3 regions of the Streptomyces sp. NPDC093018 genome follow, and region 1 is predicted to be linked to each of the others. Evidence: riboswitches for the same ligand, from Rfam matches in the RefSeq annotation. Region 1 holds a riboswitch; each other region holds the start of a gene.
What was found. A riboswitch is a leader RNA that binds a small molecule or an ion and turns the genes downstream of it on or off. The one in region 1 is predicted to bind cobalamin.
Positions count from the first base shown of each region.

Region 1 (3,269 bases):
TCACGCCGATCCTCGTCCGCCGTGTGCCGCGTGCATTGGGTCTCGGGGTGAGTGGTAGGAGGCGCGTGCCGTACCGATGCGCCGGTCGGGCGACCACGCCGCTCCGCACTCTGCTGCGCCGAGTGGCCGCTGCCCTTGCCGTGCGGCGGGCGCCGCGTCCCGAATCTCCTTCAGGACGGCGCGGCGGGGGCGAGTGCCGGATAGCCGGTGGCCCGCGCTGACTCCGCGCGCCGTGCCCCGGGCGCCCGGTGTCGGATCCGGTGTGCGATGCGCCGGATGATCTGGCGCCTCCGGCATCGGCCGCTGAGTGCTCCCCGGGGTGAGCGCGCCATGCCGAACGCCTCGCGGCGAGCGCCCCCTTCGAGCGCCCGCCTCGCAGAGCACCACTCCTAGGCACCGCCTCTCAGGCACTGCCCCCCGTCACACCCCCCACCGCACCGCGATCGTGTCACCGACCCCGATCGTCATGTCGCGGGTGGCGGTGGTGAAGGCCGAGCCGTCGATGCTGGTCTTCCAGGTGCTGGAGCCGCTGTTCGCCTTGCCGTTGAGGGTGGTGACGGTGCCGGAGCCGGAGGCCGGGGTGAGGTCCGTGACGCAGCCGGACGGAGTGGCCGCGCTCTGGGCGGCGTCGAGGACGGCGCCCAACGTGGTCGTCGTGCCGGTCGGCGTGAGTGCCACGGAGCACACCTTCAGGTTGCCCGCCCCGTCGTCCACGCTGAGCGCCAGCTTCGTCGCCGTACCGGAGGTGAACGAGCTCTGGCCCACCCACTGCGGGGCGCCCGGCGTCGTGGGCGCGGGCGGTGCCGCGGTGAAGCCGCCGCCGGCCACCGCGCGCAGGGCGTCGATCGAGGAGTACGCCGTCGGCGAGGTGTCACCCGGCTGGTACCGGAAGCCGCCGCCGGGGTTGAACTGCTGCGCGATCAGGAAGTCCACCGGGGTCTTCCCGGCCGAGGTGAGGAAGTCACCGGTCTGCGGATTGATGCCGCACGCGTTGAGACCGGACACCGCCCAGCCGTTGGAGTCGGAGTTCACACCGAACATGGCGTTGAAGGCACCGCTGTTCGCCACCAGCTTGCTCTTCAGGAACGCCTTGGCCCGGACGATGCCGCTGTCGGTGTTCGGCACCCCGGACGTGCACAGCGCGGCCATCGCGGCACCGGTCATGTCGATGTCGCTGGTGGCGGCGAGCTGGCTCGCATCCCCCTCGGCCTTGCCGTAGTTCCAGCCGCCGTCGTTGTGCTGGTTGGCCCGGATCCGGGCGACGACGGAGTCACGCAGTGCCGCCGGTATCCGCGCCTGCCCGGACTGCGTCTTCGCGCCGTTCAGGGCGAGCGCGGCGAACACGGTGCCGTTGAAGTTGGCCGACGGGCCGAAGTAGCCGTTCTCCGAGGTCTGCCAGTAGCCGTAGATGTCGGCGATCAGATCCCGCGAGGCGGACACCCGGGCCGGATCGATGCCCGCCGCGTAGGCGTTCAGCACCGCACGCTCGTAGTCCGTGACGACGGGGGACGCGGACAGCCAGGCGGCGGTCGAGAGCAGATTCCGGTAGACGGTTCTCGCGTTCTTGCTCGTGTCACCCCCGGGTGTCACATCCACCGCGGCGGTCCCGGCCGAGGCGAGCGCGCTGAACGCCCACTCGTTGGACAGCCCCGACCCGGCGTACGAACCGTCCGCGGCCTGAAGGGACTTGAGGTAGCCGACGCCGTTCGTTTTCGACGTGGTGATCTGCGCCGGGGAGGACGTGGCCGCGGCGGGCAGGGTGGCGAGGGTGAACGCGCCGAGCGCGGCGGCTGCCACGAGCGCGGGTCGGCGGAGGGACAGCGGACGGATCATGGCCTGCTCCTTGGATGGAGGACGCCGACCCGGCCCGGTGCCACGGCCCGTCGAACCGGCGGAGCAGCGAGCGCTGGCCGCCGTCCGGAACGCGTGGACCGGCTTCCAAAAGTGCTGCGCCGCCTGGGCATTCGGGCTCGGAACGGCCCCGCCGTCCCATACCGCTGCGCGTCAGCCCCGGACTCCCACCGGGTTCCCCCATTCGGCAGACCGAGACGGTACCCGACGGCCAACCCGCCCGCCAGCGCCCGCCCTTCACCCGACGGCCACACCTCCCACCGCTCTTGACGCATTCGGTGAAGCGTGCTCAAATCCGGCTGATACGCAATGAGTTCCAGGGGAAGCCGGTCGAATTCCGGCGCTGACCCGCAACCGTAGGCCCGGCACCGTCCCGGGCGAGCCGGACTGCCTGGAGCGTGACATCTGCAACAGACGCCGTCGTGGACTGCGGCGTGGTGCGACCGGCTTCCGGGCTCCTACCGTGCTCCCGGGGCCCCTCTGCCACGCCCGTGCCCGCGCCGGCCGACCGAGGGGGCCGTGGTGGGGACCGGGCAGCGAAGAGACGAGCGGGCGAGGGCGGTCCCGCCCCGCGTGGCGGCCCTGGCGGCGGCCCTGTGCACCCTGCTCGCGGCCTGCATGGCCTTCCTCACGATCACGATCACACCCGCGACGGCGGACGGCACCGGCGGCTGCACCGCGACCAAGGGCGCACTGGTCGCCGTGGACTTCGGGCCCTTCGGCGGCCCGGTGGAAGAGGGCTGCGACCTCACCCCCACCACCGGCTACGACCTGCTGCACGACGCCGGGTTCAGCACCGCCGGCACCCAGCACGACGGCCCCGCCTTCATCTGCCGCATCGGGTACGGCTCCTTCGACTCCGGTACGCAGTACCCGACATCGGACAAGGAGTCCTGCGTCCTGACCCCGCCCGCCACGGCGTACTGGTCGTACTGGATCGCCTCCCCGGGCCAGAGCGACTGGACCTACAGCCCGTACGGCGCCATGGACCGCAAGCTGAAGGACGGCGACGTCGACGCCTGGGTCTACGGCGGCACCGATGTCCAGGGCTCCACCGGCAAGCCCACCTTCACCCCCGACGACGTACGCGGCGGCGACCCCTCCGGGCCCGGCCCCGGCGAGCCCACCGGCGCCCCGGGCAAGATCGACACGAAGGCCGCCGCCACCTGGCTCACCGGTCAACTCACCGACGGTGAGCGGATCGTGGACGACGGCGCCACCACCCCGGACTACTCGCTGACCGCCGACACCGCGTTCGCGCTGGCCGCCGCGAACGGCAAGAGCGCCACGCTCGACAAGGTCACCGACTATCTCGCCGCCCACACCGCGGACTTCGCCTACCCGAACGGCACCGACCAGGCCCCCGACGCCACCGCCGTCGCCCGGCTCGCCCTCCTCGCCGAGAGCACCGGCCGCGA
Region 1 is NZ_JBFBFF010000018.1:67,278-70,546, forward strand. It holds gene AB0N90_RS30910 (hypothetical protein) at 421-1,833, opposite strand; cobalamin riboswitch at 1,938-2,067, opposite strand; cobalamin riboswitch at 2,131-2,261, shown strand; gene AB0N90_RS30915 (prenyltransferase/squalene oxidase repeat-containing protein) at 2,470-3,269, shown strand, end outside.

Region 2 (3,269 bases), on a different contig from region 1:
CGCGCTCATCTCGCCCACCGGCTTGCCCAGCAGCACCACCTGGCTGCTCTGCTCGCCGCCGGGCTTGAGCAGCACGGGGTTCATCAGCGCGGTCGGCTCGATCCGGCACGCCTGGGCCTGCATGGCCTGGGCCCGCCCGATCTCGGCGCCCTCCCGGGTGACGAAGGAGTTGAGGGACATGTTCTGCGCCTTGAACGGCGCGACCTTCACACCCTGGCGCACCAGCCACCGGCAGATCCCGGCCGTCACGACGCTCTTTCCGGCGTCGGAGGTGGTGCCGGCGACGAGGAGACCACCGTTCATTTCCCGCGTCCCTTCAGTCCGTTGACGAGGAGGCGCGCGGCGACCGTGGTGCCGAGCGCGAGCAGGCCGACGCGCCGGGAGAGCCGTACGGCCCGTCCGATGTCGGGGACCTGTACGGCCCGTCCGGTGGCGCCGCCCAGTACGGGACGGTGCTCGACGCGACCGCCGTAGGAGAGGGTGCCGCCCAGGCGCACGCCGAGGGCGCCCGCGAAGGAGGCCTCCACGGGACCGGCGTTGGGGCTCGGATGGCGGCGGGCGTCGGCGCGCCACGCCCGTACGGCGCCGCGCGGATCGGGTCCGGCCGCGGCGGCGAGGACGGCGGTCAGCCGCGCCCCCGGCCAGCCGGCCACGTCGTCCAGGCGCGCGGACGCCCAGCCGAAGCGGCGGTGCCTGAGGGACTTGTGACCCACCATGGCGTCCAGGGTGTTGACGGCCCGGAAGCCCAGCAGTCCCGGCACCCCGGCGACCGCGCCCCACACCAGGGCGCCCACGACCGCGTCGGAGGTGTTCTCGGCGACCGACTCGACCACGGCCCGCGCGATCCCGTCGGCGTCCAGCGCCTGCGGGTCCCGGCCGCACAGATGCGGCAGCCGGGCGCGGGCCGCCTCGATGTCCCCGGCCGTCAGGGCGGCCCCGATGGCCTGCGCCTCGCGGGCGAGTGAGGTGCCGCCGACGACGGCCCAGGTGGCCGCGGCGGTCAGGGCGACGGACGCGGCGGGGCAGGGGCGTACGGCACGGGCGGCCAGCGCGCCGAGCGCGACGGCGCCACCGGCGCACACGGTGGTGTGCAGAGCGCCCCAGCCGCGGTGGTCGTGCCACAACGCGCCTTCGACAGCGGCGGCCGCGCGCCCGAACGCGGCGACCGGATGCCCGCGGCGGGGATCGCCGAGGAGGAGGTCGCCGAGAAGTCCGGCGGCGGCGCCGTACGCGTAACTGCGATCGGCGGCCATCGGCTCAGTCGGCCGTGGTCACCGCGACAGTGGTCCTGGTACTGGTCCTTCGGCAGCCGAGCATGGCGATGTGTCCTCACTCAGGGTGTCCGCGCCCTGGTTCGACGTGATCCGGCGGCGAGAGTTCCTGGCTACCCGGGGGTTCTTCCCCGGTGACAGTGGCGGGACCGCGCCGGATTCGCACCGGCTTCCTCTTCTGCTGCCGTAGATGGCGTGGGAAGTCCACCACGCCCTCGGAACGGCCGTCAACTTGCCGTTGACCTGCGGGAGTGTGCAGATTCCCACACCACGAGGGGTGTTCCCGCACCAGGGGGGGGTCCGGGCACGCGAGAGGCTCCCCTGCCGCGGGCGGCGCAGGGGAGCCTTCGGGAACTGCCGGGGCCTGGGCCCCGGGCTCAGGACTTGGAGACGATCAGGAGGATGCCGTACGCCACCGCCGCCGCGCAGGCCGCGAAGCAGACGTAGGCGCCGGTGACGGCGAGCGTGGCGGTGCCGCCCTCGGCCGCGGCCTTCTCGCGCCGGGCGAGGCCGTTGACGCCGAGGGTGAACAGGACCACCAGGCCCACGGTGAACGCGAGGCTGACGCCGAAGACGGAGCCGATGGACGCCCAGTCGATCTTCATGGGAATGCTTCCTTGGTGAACGGGCTCGGGGTCAGACGGTGGCGGCCGGCGGGGCCGAGGCGGCGGGGGCCGACGTCTCGGCGGCCGGAGCCTGCGCGGGGGCCGGGATGGTGGCCGTCAGGTCCTCGGTGATCGCGCCCGTGGGCGGGGGGCTCACCGCGGCGATGGCGGTGGTCACCACGCCGGAGGGCTCCGCGGCCGGGTCGGCGACCACATTGGTGTGGTCGATGACCTCGCGCCGGGACAGCTTGTAGATCCAGGCGCTCGCGGCGATCAGGAAGACGGCGACGGCGGCGGTGCCCCCGTCACCGAGTTCGGTGACGGCCTCGGCGCCCGCGCCGACCAGCGCGGCGGCCGGCAGGGTGAGCACCCAGGCGACGGTCATCCGGGTCGCGGTGGACCAGCGGACCACACCGCCCTTGCGGCCGAGGCCCGAACCCATCACCGCGCCGGAGACGACATGCGTGGTGGAGAGGGAGAAGCCGAGGTGGGAGGAGGCCAGGATGGCGGTCGCGGCACTGGTCTGCGCGGCGAAGCCCTGACGGGGCTCCAGATCGGTCAGGCCCGTGCCCATGGTGCGGATGATGCGCCAGCCGCCGATGTAGGTGCCGAGCGCGATGGCCAGGCCCGCGGAGAGGATCACCCAGGTGGGAGGGTTGGAGCCGGGGGCGATGGCGCCGCCCGCGATCAGCGCGAGGGTGATGATGCCCATCGTCTTCTGCGCGTCGTTGGTGCCGTGCGCGAGGGAGACCAGCGCGGCGGAGGCGACCTGGCCGACGCGGAAGCCCTTGCGGGTGGCCTCGCCCTCGGCCTTGGTGCCGGCCTTGTAGGAGAGCCGGGTGGCCACCAGGGCGGCGACACCCGCCACGACCGGCGCGGCGACCGCGGGCAGCAGCACCTTGGTGACCAGGACGCCGCCGTGCACGGCGCCGAATCCGGCGGAGGCGACGGCGGCGCCGATCAGACCGCCCATCAGGGCGTGCGAGGAACTGGAGGGCAGGCCCACCAGCCAGGTCAGCAGGTTCCAGAGGATCGCGCCGACCAGGGCGGCGAAGATGACCTCGGGGCGGATGCCGCTCTCGTCGACGAGTCCCTTGGAGATCGTGTTGGCGACCTCCACGGAGAGGAAGGCGCCCACCAGGTTGAGGGTGGCGGACATGGCTACCGCGAGCTTCGGCTTCATCGCGCCGGTGGAGATGGTGGTGGCCATCGCGTTCGCGGTGTCGTGGAAACCGTTCGTGAAATCAAACGCGAGTGCGGTAACCACCACAATCGCGAGGATCAGCGAGAAGCTTTCCATTTACCCAGACAATCATTCGAGGTCGTTGTCCGGATGAACGTAGGCAACCTGGGTGAACGGAAGATGAACTGGGGCGGGCACAGGGGTGTCCGC
Region 2 is NZ_JBFBFF010000003.1:626,038-629,306, forward strand. It holds gene AB0N90_RS10180 (cobyric acid synthase) at 1-303, opposite strand, end outside; gene AB0N90_RS10185 (cobalamin biosynthesis protein) at 300-1,253, opposite strand; cobalamin riboswitch at 1,352-1,495, opposite strand; gene AB0N90_RS10190 (hypothetical protein) at 1,649-1,876, opposite strand; gene AB0N90_RS10195 (inorganic phosphate transporter) at 1,908-3,176, opposite strand.
Region 2: linked by a shared signal. The riboswitch ahead of AB0N90_RS10185 (cobalamin biosynthesis protein) and the one ahead of AB0N90_RS30910 (hypothetical protein) in region 1 are both predicted to bind cobalamin.

Region 3 (3,269 bases), on a different contig from region 1:
CTCGGCGATCTTGGTGGACAGCGCCTTCGCCTCGGGGGAGTCGAAGGGCAGCCGCAGCTGGAAGAAGACGTCCTGGAGGCCCATCGCGCCGAGGCCCACCGGGCGCCACCTGGCGTTGGAGCGGCCCGCCTGCTCGGTCGGGTAGAAGTTGATGTCCACGACGCGGTCGAGGAAGGTGACGGCCGTGCGCACGGTCTCGTCCAGGCGCGCCCAGTCGATGTCCCCGTCGACCACGAAGGCGCCGAGGTTGACGGAGCCCAGGTTGCAGACCGCCGTCTCGCCGTCGTTGGTGACCTCCAGGATCTCCGTGCAGAGGTTGGAGGAGTGGATGACCTGGCCCGGCTCGGCGGTCTGGTTGGCGGTGCGGTTGGCGGCGTCCTTGAACGTCATCCAGCCCTGACCGGTCTGCGCGAGGGTGCGCATCATGCGGCCGTACAGCTCACGGGCCGGCATGGTCTTCTTCGCGAGGCCCTTGCGCTCCGCCTCGCGGTAGGCGGCGTCGAACTCCGCGCCGTACAGGTCCACCAGCTCGGGCACGTCCGCCGGGGAGAACAGCGACCACTGCCCGTCGGCGTTGACCCGGCGCATGAACTCGTCCGGCACCCAGTGCGCGAGGTTCAGATTGTGCGTACGGCGGGCGTCCTCACCGGTGTTGTCCCGCAGCTCCAGGAACTCCTCCAGGTCGGAGTGCCAGGTCTCCAGGTACACCGCGGCCGCGCCCTTGCGCCGGCCGCCCTGGTTCACCGCGGCCACCGAGGCGTCCAGCGTCTTCAGGAACGGCACGATGCCGTTGGAGTGCCCGTTCGTACCGCGGATCAGCGAACCGCGGGCGCGGATACGGGAGTACGACAGACCGATGCCGCCGGCGTGCTTGGAGAGCCGGGCGACCTGGTGGTAGCGGTCGTAGATGGAGTCCAGCTCGTCCAGCGGGGAGTCGAGGAGGTAGCAGGACGACATCTGGGGGTGCCGGGTGCCGGAGTTGAACAGGGTGGGGGAGGAGGGCAGGTAGTCGAGCCTGCTCATCAGGCCGTAGAGCGCGGCGACCTCGTCCACGGAGCGGGCCGAGTCGTCCTCGGCGAGGCCGGCGGCGACCCGCAGCATGAAGTGCTGGGGCGTCTCGATGACCTGACGGGTGATCGGGTGGCGCAGCAGATAGCGGCTGTGCAGGGTGCGCAGGCCGAAGTAGCCGAAGCGGTCGTCGGCGGCGCGGTCGATCAGGTCGTCGAGCCGGGCGGCGTGGATCCGGGTGAACTCGGCCGTCCGGTCGGCGATGAGCCCCTCGCGGTGTCCGACGGCGACCGACTCGGTGAAGGACGTCACGCCCTGCGAGGCGGCCTCGGCGCGGATGGAGATGGTCAGCAGCCGGGCGGCGAGCCGGGAGTACGCGGGGTCCTCGGAGATCAGTCCGGCCGCGGCCTCGGTGGCGAGCTCGCGCAGCTCCGTCTCGTCGGCGCGGGCGGAGCGGCCGCGCAGCGCGGCGGCGGCGACCCGGCCCGGATCGGCGTCGGGGAGGTCCCCGGTCAGCTCGGTCAGGGTCCGCAGCAGCGCGGTACCGGGACCGTCGTTCTCCAGGCCCTGGGCTGAAGCCGGTTCGGCTGGCGCGATGGTCACGTGGGGCTCTCCCTCGCTCGGCACGGGGCCTGGCGGAGGGCAGGGGCAGTCACGAGCGCACAGGGCGTCGCGTCCACCGGCCCACTCCGCGAGGCCCGGACGTCTCAGAGCACCCGAACCGGTGGGCCGGGTGCGCTGCCGGCAGGTCCTCGGACTGATCCCCGTGCGCGGATACGCACAAGTACACCGTTGCGGGACAGTTCCGGATTCGCACCGGATTCCCCTGCGACGACAGCGACCATGAGCATACATCTAGTGCCGGGTCGTCATGCCACCCCCAGATGTTGTGTCACCTTGTGTCTACGGGGGGTATGCGAAACGGGCCGCCGACGCCTTGGCGCCGACGGCCCGTCCCTGGTCGCCCGGGTCCCCCGGGCGCCTCGCTAGTGCGTGCTGCCCGCCGTGGCCGGCGGCAGTTCGACCGCCACGCCCGGGTCGCCCGCGTCCGCCGTGTAGTCCTCGGGACGGGTCTCGTCGACGCCCTCGGGGGCCTTCACGGCCTTCAGGACGACGGTCAGGACGACCGTGACGAGGACGTTGAGGACGAAGGCCGTCATGCCGATGTAGCCGATCTGGCCGATGCCCGGGATGTCGTCGGCGGAGCCGCCGAAGTGCTTCTGGGTCGGAGAGGCGACACCGTACGCGGCGAGGGTGCCGTAGACCATGCCGACCGCCCAGCCCGCGAGCAGCGCCCAGCGGTGGAACCAGCGGGTGAACAGACCGCCGACCAGGGCCGGGAAGGTCTGCAGGATCCAGATGCCGCCGAGCAGCTGGAAGTTGATGGCGACCGTCTTGTCCATGCCCAGTACGAAGATCAGCGCGCCGACCTTCACCAGCAGCGACACGAACTTGGAGACCTGCGCCTCCTGCTTCGGCGTGGCGTCCGGCTTGATGAAGTCCTTGTAGATGTTGCGCGTGAACAGGTTCGCCGCCGCGATCGACATGATCGCCGCCGGCACCAGCGCGCCGATGCCGATCGCCGCGAACGCCACACCGGTGAACCAGTCCGGGAACATGTCCTCGAACAGCTGCGGGATCGCCAGCTGCCCGTTGGTGACCTTCACCCCGGCCGCGATCGCCATGAAGCCCAGCAGCGCCAGCAGGCCCAGCATCAGGGAGTACAGCGGCAGGATCGTGGTGTTGCGCCGGATCACGTTACGGCTCTTGGAGGAGAGCGTTGCGGTGATCGAGTGCGGGTACATGAACAGCGCGAGCGCGGAACCGAGCGCCAGCGTGGCGTACGTCCACTGCCCGGCGGGCGCCGGCGCGAGCGCCCCGCGTGGTTTGCCGGTGGCCGGATTGACCTGGCTGAACGCGTGGGCCGCCTTGGCGAAGATGTCGTCGAACCCGCCCAGCTTGATCGGGATGTAGATGATCGCCACCAGGATGACGAGGTAGATCAGGCCGTCCTTGACGAACGCGATCAGCGCGGGCGCCCGCAGCCCCGAGGAGTACGTGTACGCCGCCAGCACCGCGAACGCGATCAGCAGCGGCAGGTCCTTCACGAACCCGTTGGTGTTCTCGCCGCCGCCGACGCCCATCACGTCCAGCACCGCCTGGATGCCGACGAGCTGGAGCGCGATGTACGGCATCGTCGCCAGGATGCCGGTCACCGCGACCGCGAGCGACAGGCCCTTCGAGCCGAACCGGCCGCGCAC
Region 3 is NZ_JBFBFF010000002.1:192,120-195,388, forward strand. It holds gene AB0N90_RS04735 (ribonucleoside-diphosphate reductase subunit alpha) at 1-1,611, opposite strand, end outside; cobalamin riboswitch at 1,734-1,869, opposite strand; gene mctP (monocarboxylate uptake permease MctP) at 1,995-3,269, opposite strand, start outside.
Region 3: linked by a shared signal. The riboswitch ahead of AB0N90_RS04735 (ribonucleoside-diphosphate reductase subunit alpha) and the one ahead of AB0N90_RS30910 (hypothetical protein) in region 1 are both predicted to bind cobalamin.